2 regions of the Paenibacillus sp. CAA11 genome follow, and region 1 is predicted to be linked to the other one. Evidence: predicted binding sites of a transcription regulator. Region 1 holds the regulator's gene; the other holds the start of a gene.

Region 1 (7,658 bases):
GCGTCATTACAATGCGGAACAAGCCGAAGGCGGTAAGATAGGATTTTACGGATTGGATATGTATAGCCTGTGGGACTCAATACAGCAGGTCATAGGTTATTTACAGCGTACGGGTTCTCCCGTGCTGGACACAGCGCTGCAAGCCTTTTCCTGCCTGGAACCTTACGGAGACGATGCTCAATCCTATGGAATATCTGCTGGGCTGCTGGGAGAAGGATGTGAAGAAGAGGTCATTCACCTGCTGAATGAGCTAAATGCATCCAAACATGAACATCTCCAAGATGAAGGTGAGCTGGATGCTAAGGTAAATGCAATGGTAACCCTTCATGCGGAACAATACTATCGGACAATGGTTAGAGGAGGACCTGAGTCTTGGAATATCAGGGACTACCATATGGCAGATGCTCTTCGGCAGGTCCTTGACTATCATGGATCTGCGTCCAAAGCGATTATTTGGGAGCACAATACGCATATTGGAGATGCTCGTGCTACAGATATGCAGCAAGCAGGGATGATTAATATCGGCCAGCTGGTACGGGAGCAATATGGGCGCGGCAATGTATTTAGTATTGGATTTGGCACACATCACGGAACCGTTATTGCGGGGTCGGCATGGGGAGCACCTGCTGAAGTAATGAGGGTGCCTGAGGCTAGAACTCACAGCTGGGAAGATATGATGTTCCAAGCCGGGCAAGGCTCTGACCAAATTCTGATGATGAACCCCGAGAGACAGGCAGAATTCAATCAAACGCTAGGTCACAGGGCTATTGGGGTTGTATATGATCCGCGTCATGAGTCGGGGAATTATGTTCCCTCACAAATGGCAGAACGCTACGATGCTTTTATCTATGTGCATGAGACGCATGCATTAGAACCGCTTTCGGTTGAAGGTACTTAAATAAGTAGTAACACAAAGGAGTAATAAGGATATATATAATCCAAGTACAGGAGGTAAGCTTATGAGCAACAAAATTGAAGCCATTCGTGCAGATCATCAGAACTTTGTGGATAAAACAGAGGATGAGGTGAAAAGTGTACCGGCGACCACAAATGTGAATGAGGCGGTAGAGGCAATCACAGCCCACATCAATAAATATGATGTTCCGGAAGAGAAGGAAGAAAAGAAATAGAGACAGGCCAAAGACCAGGTGGCCACTGACGGCCCCCTGTCCCAATTTAGGGACAGGGGCTGTTCTTTGCTTAATTATTGCATATAGCATTCTGAAATAGGGATAAATGGCGATAAATTCGTTCACACTAAGAAGTAAAGAGGAATCGCTTGGCAAAATAAAAATATGTGCTATAATAAGTATAAAGTCAAAGAAAGTCAAAGTCAGTCAGGCAGCTGTTACCTAAGTTGATCTAATCTGGACTATAGCTTATTGACTTATGAATTACTACTTGTGGAGGAGGATGACATGCGTAATATCTCCGATATTATTGAAAAATATCTCAAGAGCATATTGCATGAAAGTCCTGAGGGAGCGATAGAAATCCAGCGGAATGATTTGGCTGACCAATTCTCCTGTGTACCTTCCCAGATTAATTATGTAATCAGTACAAGATTTACGCTTGAGAAGGGTTATTTAGTGGAAAGTAAGCGTGGTGGTGGAGGGTATATACGTATTAGACGTGTGGAGCTTCCAGGCCCTACCTCGCTGCATACGCATCTTCAGCATACGATTGGAGAAGAGATTGGTCAGGTAGCGGCTGAGGGACTTGTATACCAGCTGGAAGAATCCAGAGTACTCACCCATCGTGAGGCAGAGATGATGCGTGCTGCGATTTCCCGCGACGTACTGATTCTTAAGCTTCCCTACAGAGATCAGATTCGTGCAAGAATTATGAAGGCGATGCTGATTTCTATACTAATCAAATAGTTTATGGATGTAACGACTAGTTACAAAGGAGGGACGTCGAATGCTTTGTCAAGAATGCGGAAAGCGTCCGGCAAGCTTGCATTTTACCAAGATTATAAACGGAGAGAAGACGGAATTTCATATCTGCGAATCCTGTGCCAGGGAGAAAGGGGAAGTGATTCCCGGAACTTCTGGAGGGTTCTCGATTCACAGCCTGCTCTCGGGTCTGCTCGACTTTGATCCCACGGGAAAAGGGCAGGGCGGCCATTCCGCACACAATGAGAACGTGCGCTGTGAGGAATGCGGAATGACGTACTCCCAGTTTAGCAAGGTAGGACGGTTTGGCTGCAGCTCCTGTTATAAATATTTCAACAATAAGCTAGATCCGCTGTTCAAGCGAGTGCATGGCAATACCGTCCATGTTGGTAAGGTGCCGGCAAGAGTGGGCGGCGAGCTTCAAGCCAAGCGGGAAATTGACGAATTGAAGCGTGAACTCCAGTACAGGATTGTACAAGAGGAATTTGAAGCGGCAGCGGAGATCCGGGATCGGATTCGTGAGCTCGAGAAGCAAATTTCCGAACAGTAGGAGGAATACATCATGCCTGATATGCGTTTTACTGAACAACCGCTTAGCGATTGGATGCGATCAAATGGAAATGAATCTGAGATTGTCATAAGCAGCCGGGTACGGATTGCCCGCAATATCCTGCATCATCCGTTCCCGATGCTAGCTACCAACCAGCATTTGGAGGAGGTTCTTAACCAGCTGAGGGAAGTGCTCAAGGACGAGCGTCTTAAGGAGTATGGCACCTTGCATACCATCCTGCTTTCAGATCTAGGAGAACTGGATAAGAAAGTACTGGTTGAGAAGCACCTGATCAGTCCGAATTTAGCAGACGATTCGAGAAATGGTGCGGTATTTATCAGTGAAGATGAAAGTCTCAGCATCATGGTTAATGAAGAAGATCATTTGCGGATCCAATGTCTTTACCCTGGCTTTCAAGTTCAGGAGGCTTGGGAAAGAGCTACAGCGATAGATGATATTTTTGAGGCGCATGTGGATTATGCGTTCGATGATAAAAGAGGATATTTAACCAGCTGCCCCACAAATGTAGGCACAGGACTCAGAGCTTCCGTCATGATGCATCTTCCGGCGCTGGTGCTTACCAAGCAGATCAACCGGATTTTATCGGCCGTATCTCAGGTAGGCTTAACGGTTCGGGGGATTTATGGGGAAGGAAGCGAGGCCGTGGGCAATCTGTTTCAAATATCTAACCAGATTACCCTTGGTCAAAGTGAAGAGGAGATCATTGATAACCTGCGCAGCGTAGTTCTTCAAATTATTGGACACGAGAAATCAGCACGGGAAAGATTGCTTGCAGAATCCCGTCTGCGCATGACAGACCGCGTAATGCGTTCCTATGGAATTTTGTCTCATGCGGCAATCATGGATTCGAAGGAAGCGGCGCAGCGTTTGTCTGATGTTCGGCTGGGGATTGACCTAGGACTTATAGAGGGTTTATCCTCGCAGGAAATGAATGAGCTGACCGTGCTTACCCAGCCGGGCTTTCTCCAGAAGCGCTTTAGCGGAAGGATGGAAGCCGGGGAGCGGGATATGTACCGAGCTAAGCTCATTCGTGAGAAATTGGGTAAATAAAAGTAGTATGTGTATATAGTTGAAAACTAAAGGTGAATTTACCACTTTCGGAGGTGTAGGGGAATGATGTTTGGAAGATTTACTGAACGAGCGCAAAAGGTGCTTGCACTGGCTCAAGAAGAGGCTGTGCGGCTTGGGCATAACAACATTGGCACAGAGCATATACTGCTTGGTTTGATCCGAGAAGGCGAAGGGATTGCTGCCAAAGCGCTGATCGGACTTGGTCTCGGCCTGGAAAAAATCCAGGACGAGGTAGAGACCTTGATCGGACGCGGTCAAGAGCAGCCATCGAACATCGCTTATACTCCTCGCGCCAAGAAGGTTATCGAGCTGTCTATGGATGAAGCGCGCAAGCTTGGACATACCTATGTCGGTACAGAGCATATCTTGCTTGGTTTGATTCGCGAAGGAGAAGGCGTGGCAGCTCGTGTGCTGAATAATCTGGGAATCAGCCTGAACAAGGCTCGTCAGCAGGTGCTTCAGCTTCTGGGCAGCAGCGAAGCCGTGTCCAGCCATCATGGTACACCAGCGAATGTCAGCACACCAACGTTGGACAGTCTCGCACGTGATTTGACGGCAACGGCGAAGGAAGGGAACCTTGATCCGGTAATCGGCCGCAGTAAAGAAATTGAACGTGTGATTCAGGTGCTCAGCCGCCGGACCAAGAACAACCCAGTACTCATCGGGGAGCCTGGCGTTGGTAAGACAGCCATCGCTGAAGGCTTAGCCCAGAAGATTATCAATAACGAAATCCCAGAGACGCTCCGGGAGAAGAGAGTAATGACTCTGGATATGGGCTCCGTGGTGGCCGGGACGAAATATCGCGGTGAATTCGAAGATCGTCTGAAGAAGATCATGGATGAGATCCGCCAAGCAGGCAATATCATCCTCTTCATCGATGAGCTGCACACATTAATCGGAGCAGGCGGAGCAGAAGGGGCTATTGATGCTTCCAACATCCTGAAGCCAGCCCTTGCCCGTGGTGAACTGCAATGCATTGGCGCTACAACGCTGGATGAATATCGTAAGTATATCGAGAAGGATGCAGCGCTAGAACGCCGCTTCCAGCCAATTACCGTGGATCAGCCTTCGCCTGAAGAGGCTATTCAAATCCTGCACGGCCTTCGTGACCGCTATGAGGCTCACCACCGTGTGAAAATTACAGATGAAGCCATTGAACAGGCGGTGAAGCTGTCTGATCGTTACATTCCGGACCGGTTCCTGCCCGACAAAGCTATCGACCTGATCGATGAGGCGGGCTCCAAAGTAAGGCTCAACTCTTATACGGTACCGCCAAATCTGAAACAGCTCGAGAGCCGGCTTGAAGACATCCGTAAGGAGAAAGATGCGGCTGTTCAAAGCCAGGAGTTCGAGAAGGCCGCAGCCCTTCGTGATACGGAGCAAAAAATTCGTGAAGAGCTTGATACCACCAAGAATCAGTGGAAGGAAAAGCAAGGACGCACGGACTCCGAAGTTACACCGGAAGATATTGCACAGGTCGTTGCCAGCTGGACCGGCATTCCTGTCAGCAAGCTGAAGGAAGAGGAAACAGAGCGTCTGATGAATATGGAATCTATTCTTCATGAGCGTGTAATCGGACAGGAGGAGGCTGTTAAGGCAGTTAGCCGTGCCATTCGCCGTGCTCGTGCGGGACTTAAAGATCCAAAGCGTCCGATGGGCTCCTTTATATTCCTTGGTCCAACCGGGGTAGGTAAGACTGAGCTGGCTCGCGCGCTTGCTGAAGCCATGTTCGGCGATGAGAATGCGGTCATCCGCATCGACATGTCAGAGTATATGGAGAAGCACTCCACTTCCCGTCTGGTTGGAGCGCCTCCAGGATATGTGGGCTATGAGGAAGGCGGTCAATTGACCGAGAAGGTACGCCGTAAGCCGTATTCGGTTGTACTGTTGGATGAGATTGAGAAGGCGCACCCTGAAGTGTTTAATATCCTGCTTCAAGTGCTTGAGGATGGACGTTTGACCGATTCTAAGGGCCGGGTGGTTGACTTCCGCAATACCCTCATTATTCTGACTTCCAACGTGGGTGCTGAGGCGATCCGCCGCAACACAACGATGGGCTTTACAGCTGTAGTCGATGCAGGTGCCGAGTATGACAATATGAAGGGTAAAGTGATGGATGAGCTTAAGAAGAGCTTCCGTCCTGAGTTCCTCAACCGGATTGACGAAATTATCGTCTTCCATTCCCTCGAGGAAGCTCATATTGGCCAAATCGTATCGCTCATGTCCGACGAGCTGAGAAAACGGCTGCGTGAGTATGATGTAGACTTTGAACTGACAGACAAGGCGAAGTCATTCCTGGCTAAGGCAGGATTTGATCCAGCCTACGGCGCACGTCCGCTTCGCAGAGCGATTCAAAAACATATTGAGGATCGTTTGTCCGAGGAATTGCTGACAGGCCGGGTGAAAAAGGGAGATTCGCTGACGATTGATGAAGAGAATGGCGAACTTACAGTCACCCGAACAGGAAGCTTCTCCCCACAAGCGTAAGCTAGAATTTAAGAAGGCTGTTTTAGAGGAATGAACTCTAAAACAGCCTTTTTTTTAACCGGAATCTGAAGAGTTGATGCACAGGTGCTAAATTATATGGAAATTTCTCCGATGTATATGCATAGAGGGAAGGAACTGGCCTTTTGTTCGCTTGCCGAAAATGGTAAACTTTGAGTAATGAAATTTGGTTTTTTTATAACAGTTAACTGGAATATAATATAGATAAGAAGAGCGGTCCTAAGCGGTTCGGCGAGGGGATTGAATGATTTAAGGAGAGGTAAATGGCGAAAACAAAAACGAAGTTTTACTGCACAGAATGCGGGTATGAATCCCCCAAGTGGTACGGCAAATGTCCGGGATGCGGAACATGGAATTCCATGTTGGAGGAGACGGAGTCAGTTGTTAAGACTCAGGGGATGACCTCAGGGATATTCCAAAGTAAAGAAAAACCGCTTCCCATCATAGATATAGAAAGTGGCAAGGAGCCGAGAGTGCAGACTGGAATCGGAGAGCTTAACCGCGTTCTAGGCGGTGGAGTCGTACCGGGCTCCCTCGTGCTCGTCGGCGGAGATCCGGGCATCGGTAAATCCACCCTGCTGCTCCAGACTTCCCATGAGCTGGCTAAGTCCGGCCTCAAGGTCCTTTATATTTCAGGAGAGGAATCTGTGAAGCAGACGAAGCTTCGTGCAGAGCGGCTCGGCGCCTTATCCCCGCAATTGTATGTACTGTGTGAGAGCAGTATGGAGCGGATCGAGGAGGCTATCGAAAGTGTGTCCCCGGACTTTTTGGTCATCGATTCGATTCAGACGGTGTACTTACCGGAAATCACAAGCGCGCCAGGCAGCGTTTCTCAGGTTAGGGAATGCACGGGGCGCTTTATGCGCATTGCGAAAGGCCAGGGAATCGCTACAGTGCTGGTCGGCCATGTGACAAAGGAAGGCGCCATTGCGGGCCCGCGGATGCTGGAGCATATGGTAGATTGTGTCCTTTATTTCGAAGGGGAACGGCATCATACGTATCGGCTGCTTAGAGCGGTTAAGAACCGGTTTGGCTCTACGAACGAGATCGGGATCTTTGAGATGAACGAGTCCGGACTTCGGGAAGTAGCCAACCCATCAGAGCTTTTTCTGTCGGAGAGACCGCTCGGCGTAGCGGGGTCCACTGTTGTTGCAAGTATGGAAGGAACACGGCCTATGCTTGTTGAGCTTCAGGCTTTGATTGCATCAACTCATTTTCCTTCGCCTAGACGAATGGGAACGGGTGTGGATCATCATCGCATGAATCTGATTATTGCTGTTCTTGAGAAGCGGATGGGCATGTTTTTACAGAATCAGGACGCTTATGTAAACGTTGCAGGCGGTGTCCGTCTAGATGAGCCTGCGGTGGATCTGGCGATTGCGGTTAGCATTGCCTCCAGCTTTCGGGATATGCCGACAAAGCCGGATGATGTTATTTTTGGAGAAGTTGGGCTTACTGGTGAAGTGCGCGCGGTATCCAGGGCCGAACAGCGGGTGAGGGAAGCTGCAAAGCTCGGGTTCAAACGGGTTATTTTACCGGAGAAGAGCCTCAAGGGGTGGAAGAGCCCAAAAGAAATTCAAGTAATCGGTGTAAACACTGTTGCAGATGCGCTAGCG
Region 2 (7,658 bases), 900 kb from region 1:
TGAGCAACCGCGTTGCCCTCCACCGTGTTGCGAAGACCGAAGCCGTCCATAATGATCAATGCTACAGGTCTTGGTGCAGACATCTTACTTTGCCCCCTCAACCAGCGAGATGTAGGATGCCGGTTGCAAGCTGGCTCCGCCTACAAGCGCACCGTCGATATCGCTTTGGCTCATATATTCCTTTACGTTCTCTGGCTTCACGCTGCCGCCATATTGGATACGGATCTTGCCCGCAGTTTCACTGTCATACAGGTCCGCAACGAGGCTGCGGATGTACGCGATCACTTCATTGGCATCCTGTGAAGTGGAGGACTTGCCTGTGCCGATGGCCCAGATTGGTTCGTAAGCAATGACAACTTGAGCAGCTTGCTCAGCAGTCAGTCCTTGCAGCGCTGCAGTGGTTTGCACCTTTACAACGTCCTTGGTTTGGCCAGCTTCACGCTCTTCAAGCTTCTCGCCTACGCAAGGAATCGGAGTGATGCCGTATTTGAATGCAGCATGAACCTTCTTGTTGACGATTTCGTCGGTTTCTCCGAAATAAGCACGGCGCTCTGAATGTCCAATAATGACATAATCCACACCGAGATCCTTCAGCATGGCACCGCTGACTTCGCCTGTGAAAGCTCCTTCATCCTCAAAATGCAAATTTTGAGCTCCGATCTTGATCGAAGTTCCTTTTGCCGCTTCTACCAGAGCTGGCAAGTTCGTGAACGGAGCGCAGATTACGGACTCTACGCCTTCCACTTCCGCTTTGCCTTTCACTTCCGCGAAAAAGGCTTTGGCTTCGGGAACAGTCTTGAACATCTTCCAGTTCCCTGCAATGATTGGTGTTCTCATGCGGCTCATCCCTCCTGTTGTTCTATTTCGTATCTGCAGCCCCTCCCAACCCAAGTAGGACAGGCTGCAGATTTCATGACTCTATAAGTATAAAGGTTTCATTACTTGTCATTCAATGCCACAACGCCAGGGAGTGCTTTACCTTCCATGAATTCCAGGGAAGCACCGCCGCCTGTAGAGATGTGGTCCATCTTGTCAGCAAGGTGGAATTTCTCTGCAGCTGCTGCAGAATCACCGCCGCCGATAATGGTGTAGCCTTCTGTAGTTGCACAAGCTTCAGCAACTTCACGCGTACCATTAGCGAATGGTTCCATTTCAAATACGCCCATCGGTCCGTTCCAAACAATCAGCTTGGAGTTCTTAATGATCTCAGCATATTTCGCGCGAGTCTTAGGTCCGATGTCCACGCCTTCCCATTTCTCAGGAATGGAATCAATGCCTACTACATCTGTGTTTGCATCTACTTTGAAATCGTCAGCGATCACAATGTCCACTGGAAGCTGGAAGTTCTTGCCGAGCTTCTTAGCCTTCTCGATGAAACCGAGGGCCACATCAAGCTTATCATTGTCACACAGAGACAGGCCGATTTCATGGCCTTGTGCTTTGAAGAAGGTGTAAGCCAAACCGCCGCCGATCAGCACGTTGTCTGCAATGTTCAACAGGTTATCGATCACGTCGATTTTGTCTTTTACCTTGGATCCGCCAATGATAGCTGTGAAAGGACGATCTGGGGTGGACAGGGCTTTGCCCAGTACGGACAGTTCCTTCTCCATCAGAAGACCCGATACAGCTGGCAGGTAATGAGCAATGCCTTCTGTTGAAGCATGGGCACGGTGAGCAGCACCAAAAGCGTCATTTACGAACAGATCCGCAAGCTCTGCAAATTGCTTCGCAAGCTCTGGATCATTCTTCTCTTCGCCAGGGTAGAAGCGCACATTCTCAAGCACAAGCACGTCGCCATTGTTCATTGCATCAATCTTTGCTTTAACAGCTTCGCCTACAGCTTCATCCGCTTTTTGAACCGGTTTGCCGAGCAGCTCGGACAAACGTTCTGCAGGAGCAGTAAGACGCATGGATTCATTTACTTGACCTTTTGGACGACCCAGGTGGCTCGCCAAAATCACTTTCGCACCCTTTTCAATCAAATAATTGATTGTTGGGAGTGTTTCACGGATTCGCTTGTCATCAGAGATCTTTCCATCTTCAAACGGTACATTAAAGTCCACGCGTACAAACACGCGTTTTCCGGTTACTTCTACGTCACGTACACTCTTTTTATTCATCACTGTTCCTCCGCACCCTTAAAATTTACATATCTGCAATTCAAGGAAAAACCATTTCATGTATAAAGAGCGGAAACAGATAATATGTTTCCGCTCTATAGTTCGCGAAGCTCTGACAAGTAATATTTAAATTACTTAGCCAGTTTAGCGAAGTGTTCCAAAGTACGAACGAGCTGTGCAGTGTAGGACATTTCGTTGTCATACCAAGCAACAGTCTTAACAAGTTGTTTGTCGCCAACAGTCAGAACCTTAGTTTGAGTAGCATCAAACAGGGAACCGAATGTCAAACCTTTGATGTCGGAAGATACGATTTCGTCTTCAGTATATCCATAAGTTTGTGGATCGGAAGCTTCTTTCATAGCTGCGTTAACTTCTTCTACAGTAACGTTCTTTTCAAGAACAGATACCAGCTCAGTCAGGGAACCAGTAGGTACTGGTACGCGTTGAGCAGCGCCGTCCAATTTGCCTTTCAGTTCAGGGATAACCAGACCGATGGCTTTAGCAGCACCAGTTGTGTTAGGAATGATGTTTTCAGCCGCTGCACGAGCACGACGGAAGTCACCTTTCGCATGCGGAGCATCCAAAGTGTTTTGGTCGCCAGTGTAAGCATGGATTGTAGTCATCAGGCCTTCAACAATACCGAATTTGTCTTGCAAAGTTTTAGCCATAGGAGCCAGGCAGTTTGTTGTGCAAGATGCGCCGGAGATTACAGTTTCAGTTCCGTCCAAGATGTCATGGTTTACGTTGTAAACGATCGTCTTCATGTCACCAGTAGCTGGAGCGGAGATAACAACCTTCTTAGCGCCGCCTTTCAGGTGAAGCTCAGCTTTTTCCTTAGTTGTGAAGAAGCCTGTGCACTCCAGAACGATATCTACGCCAAGCTCTCCCCAAGGAAGTTCTTCAGGGTTGCGGTTAGCCAGAACCTTAACTTCTTTACCGTTTACTTTGAAGAAGCCGTCATGTACTTCAACGTCGCCTTTGAAAGTACCTTGAGTTGTATCATATTTAAGCAAATGAGCCAACATTTTAGCGTCGGTCAAGTCGTTGATTGCTACTACTTCAATGCCTTCCACTTCTTGAATACGGCGGAAAGCCAAGCGTCCAATACGTCCAAATCCGTTAATACCTACTTTTACACTCATGATAGATCCTCCCAGAAATTGTATTTTTAATTTATTTATTCAAGACAGACCGTGAGGCCTGTCATGAGTAACCATAGTTAATCGAGCTCGCTGACAATCTTTAAGGCTGCCGCCTCATCCGTGACCAGAATATCTTCATGGCCGAACCGGAGCACGGCGTGAATGGCTTTGGCTTTGCTGCGTCCTCCAGCTATACCGATTACGGTATCCGTAGTCATGATGTCCTCAAGCTTTAGCCCCAAGGTAAGCATCTTATGGACGACAATTCCCTGTTCATTAAAGTAATAGCCAAATGATTCCGCGATAGCCCCTTCCTGTCGAAGCACGGCTACCATTTCACTGTCCAGCTTACGTCTTCGTGCCATCTCCATCGCATCGCCGATACCATGAACGACGATCTTCGCTCGGCGGATTAGGCTGACGATTTCCTGGATATTCTGATCATGCACTAAGGAGTCGTATGCTTCTCTGCCCAGCAGATCCGGTACATGCAACAGCCGGTAGCTGGCACCAACCCTCTTAGCCATACCCGAAGCAATGGTGTTGGCTTGAATCTCCAGACTCTCTCCTAATCCCCCGCGTGCAGGTACAAACCAGCTGCCTTTAATAGGAGATGAAGACGGTGTTAACTGCTCTGCCATCTCGGCCAGTGTTGAACCTCCAGTTACGGCAACGACGTCGTTCTCACCCATTACGCTAAGAAGAGCCCTCGCGCCTGCCCGGCCAAGCTCTCGCTTGGTCAGCGGTGAATCTTCAGAATCCCCCGGTACCACAATCACCCTCCGCAGCCCGTAAGCCTTGCGGATTCTATCTTCCAGATTGGCCAGTCCGAACAGTTCGTTCACGACCGGTTCCATTAGCTCAAGCAGATTTCGCCCTGCATCGCTGATTCTCATACCGACATTCTCGATTTCAATCAGCCCCTGAGCCTTCAGAAGATCCGTTTCGGCACGCAGCACGCGTTCCGTCATGTTCAAGGCACCGGCCAAAGTTCTTCGGCCGATCACTCCTTCAAGCATGATCTGATGAAGTATGGTGTACCTTTTTTTGAGAATGTCCATGAGATCAGGCAAAAGCTGCTTTTGGATCTCCAACAAATTTCGCATGTCTTCACTCCTGCAACTTCGACTGTCTCCTCTTCTCGGGTGGTCCAAAAATGTCCCGGGATAACTTTTTAAGTCCCACCTGTATTCTAACCAATTTTTGTGCCTCTTGCAAGCCTATCGACCGTAGAATAAACAATATTTACTTCATTTATTCAAAACAACTTTATGGGCTCATTTTCCTCCAAAGATAATTAGCAATTCGGCTTGCTTTTTGCTTATGAATGTCCTATAATCATCTTTGTCACTTTAATTAGTGCGCCCGTGGTCCAATGGATATGACGTAGGCCTCCGGAGCCTGAGATCGAGGTTCGATTCCTCGCGGGCGCGCCATAATTATTCAACAACTTACATATCTTGAAGAAATTCCTATATTATGAATTAACCAATGGCCCGAGGGATCGGGCCTTTTTGATGCAATTAGTTTGACTTTCTTTGACTTTATGTTTGAAATTGTATATGATGAGGTTATAAAACAGCGGTTCCTTCTATCTCAGGGTTTTAATTCCACTATTTTGGTCAATCCTGAGACGGATACGAATCCATGCACCAACCTGCTTTCCCTTCTTACTCAAGACAGAACTACAGAGCAGGCTCCATTACACTTTATTAGGAGGGTTTATTGTGAGTTATATTCCTATGGTCGTCGAACAAAGTAACCGCGGTGAGCGTGCTTACGACATTTATTCCAGACTTCTCAAAGACCGGATCATCTTCCTTGGCTCTCAAGTGAACGACGTGGTGGCCAACTCCATCATTGCTCAGATGCTGTTCCTTGATGCTGAAGATCCTGGCAAGGATATTCATCTGTACATCAACAGCCCTGGCGGCTCCATTACCGCAGGCATGGCTATTTACGATACGATGCAGTTCATCAAATCCGATGTATCTACGATCTGTGTAGGTATGGCCGCTTCCATGGGAGCATTTCTGCTGAATGCCGGCGCCAAGGGTAAGCGCTTCGCACTGCCTAACAGCGAGATCATGATTCACCAGCCGCTGGGCGGAGCTGAAGGCCAAGCAACGGATATCGAAATCCGTGCCCGCCGCATTCTCAAAATGCGCGATTCCCTGAACAAGATCCTCGCAGAACGTACCGGCCAGCCGCTGGAACGCATCGAGAAAGACACGGACCGCGACTATTTCATGAGTGCTGCAGAAGCTAAAGAATACGGCATTGTAGATAAAGTAATCGAGAAGGTTACTTCAGAGGGCGTATAATTATAATGATCTAAACAGCGGAAAAGCCAGGACCTGTACCCAAGGACCTGGCTTTTTGCTTAGATATCATTGCTTAAATTTGCTTAGCTTCCACTCCTTAACTTCCACTGTTGAGGAGCCGCTTTGGATAAGGGATCTGCATTCGCCGTCTCCAGAGCTTCTTCCCAAGAAGTACACTTGATCAGATAGGCTCCCCCTGAACCGTCCCCGAATGGGCCAAAGTCGATTAACACCCCCTCTTCTTCAAGCTTACTCAAATAATCATAATGCGGCTGAATAAAGCTCGCATTGAATTGATCCGTTCTTTTCGTGATGAGTAAATACAATTTTAAGTTTCTCCTCTACTCTTAACGTTATTGTTCAAATGGATTAGCACCCTGGGGAAGCAGTGAAGCAAACGGGAAATAATATTCCAGCAGCCCGGCTGCATAAGGCACATAATCATACTGCTGAAAGAAAATGACGATTCCTTCGTCCTTCAAATAGAAATCCGGGTTTGCCCCCAATGTCTTGAAGCCCCCGAAATAACCCGGCTCCTTCTCCAGCTTGGTCTTCACCTTGGCGCTCAGAACCTTTGCATAATCCGGATTAGACTTAAGCAGATCTTTCAAGCTTAAACTTTGACCGCTCTTCAAGTTAAAGGTCAAGCCACCTAGAACGCTCATGCCATGAGCTCCACCGTAATATTCATAGCTCTGTGTCCGGAAGCTGATAATCCCATTTTGGTTATAGGTAACAGAGTAGCTCTCTTTCACTTCATTTTTAAAACCGTTCTGTGCCGGACCCAATTCAGCTGCCCGCTTCTTGACATCTTTCAGATAGGCTTCCGCTTGATCTTTAAACTGCTGGTTCATGGAGGATTGCACCTTCGCATCCGTAAGCCCGGAGATTTGCGGGTACTGAATAGAGATGTCAATCGTCTTGCTGCTCTCCGATAAGGTGCCGGCAGTAACGGTGACCGCATTGGTTTTGAGCGGGATGAGGTTCACCGTCTTTGTGGAATTGTTCCACTCGGTGCGGTAACCAAGATGGTCAGAGAGTACCCGCACGGAGACCGAATTCAGCCCTTTATTGTTCACCCATAGATATCCCTCTATCTGTTTGGCGCCGTTCACTGAAGTGTCCGCCCAATTGGAGGGGCCCGGTGTAAGCCTTACTATTGTAGTACCGCGCTGAATAGCATAGCTCTTCGTTTTCGCTTCATAAGAAATCTTGAGTCCCAGGCCATCCCGAATAACGGAAAGCGGAATCAGCGTCCCCTCCTCTGCGATGCTTCCCTTCTGAGACAGCAGCTGGCCATTTAGACTAAGGGCCACCGAAGGCTGCCCTTTTGTAACAGGAGCGACTGGCGCAGCCCAGGCAGGCAGGGCCGGAAGAGCAGAAGCCCCTAATAATAAACTCGCTGAAAGTACGGCAGAAGCCGCAGATCTATACAATTTCATGATTAATTGCTTGTCCCCTTTGGCTAATGATTTATAGTTGGTTATGGTTTGGATGGTTTAGATATGGGGATTTAATTACCCATCTGCCTTTCCCTCGGTCCATTATATTGCGATCTACCCCAGGAGAAGTTACACAGAAGGTAACGATCAGACTACAATAATGACAGAATTATAGCCTGCTCTCAGCTATCTTCCAAAGAGAGCAGGCTTCATTTGCCTTACAGCAGACCATAGCCAAGGCTATTCAGCCGTTCGGCAATTTTGCGGTATCCACGGCCATTTGGGTGGATCCCATCGAAAGACAGCAGCGACTTTTCATGACCATAGAACAATCCATAGACGTCCGCAAATCCATAAGACAAGCTACTATATCCCCCGGCCTGACGGTTAAAGCGAGTCACCCAGGAGCTGGCCTCCTGAATTTGAGGATACGGATTATACAGCCCTACAACACGCACGATATAAGGAGACGCGAATCCAGCCTTTAAAGAACCAATCGATCGGATAATTCGATCGAAGTGGTTGATGCAAGCTGCTAGAGAACTGCGAAAGATCTCTGCCTCCCGCTTCGGCTCTCTCCGCACAGCTTTCGCAGCTTGTATCAGATCATTCCCGCCAATGGAGATCGTA

What was found. Region 1 encodes CtsR, which represses protease genes until heat stress. Its sites were predicted from a motif close to ATGGTCAATAAAGGTCAAACA; they were not measured.
Region 2: the regulator CtsR is predicted to act here: its motif matches at 4,788-4,808, upstream of clpP (ATP-dependent Clp endopeptidase proteolytic subunit ClpP).

What each region holds. Positions count from the first base shown of each region.
Region 1 is NZ_CP028922.1:4,170,847-4,178,504, reverse strand. Features, by position in the region: gene DCC85_RS19705 (erythromycin esterase family protein) at 1-898, shown strand, start outside; gene DCC85_RS23200 (hypothetical protein) at 960-1,130, shown strand; gene DCC85_RS19700 (CtsR family transcriptional regulator) at 1,419-1,880, shown strand; gene DCC85_RS19695 (protein-arginine kinase activator protein McsA) at 1,921-2,445, shown strand; gene DCC85_RS19690 (protein-arginine kinase McsB) at 2,458-3,516, shown strand; gene clpC (ATP-dependent protease ATP-binding subunit ClpC) at 3,580-6,024, shown strand; gene radA (DNA repair protein RadA) at 6,306-7,658, shown strand, end outside.
Region 2 is NZ_CP028922.1:183,538-191,195, reverse strand. Features, by position in the region: gene gpmI (2,3-bisphosphoglycerate-independent phosphoglycerate mutase) at 1-83, opposite strand, end outside; gene tpiA (triose-phosphate isomerase) at 85-837, opposite strand; gene DCC85_RS00965 (phosphoglycerate kinase) at 939-2,120, opposite strand; gene gap (type I glyceraldehyde-3-phosphate dehydrogenase) at 2,252-3,262, opposite strand; gene DCC85_RS00955 (sugar-binding transcriptional regulator) at 3,340-4,368, opposite strand; tRNA gene DCC85_RS00950 (tRNA-Arg) at 4,624-4,698, shown strand; gene clpP (ATP-dependent Clp endopeptidase proteolytic subunit ClpP) at 4,990-5,586, shown strand; gene DCC85_RS00940 (YciI family protein) at 5,670-5,912, opposite strand; gene DCC85_RS00935 (PdaC/SigV domain-containing protein) at 5,940-7,028, opposite strand; gene DCC85_RS00930 (GDSL-type esterase/lipase family protein) at 7,247-7,658, opposite strand, start outside.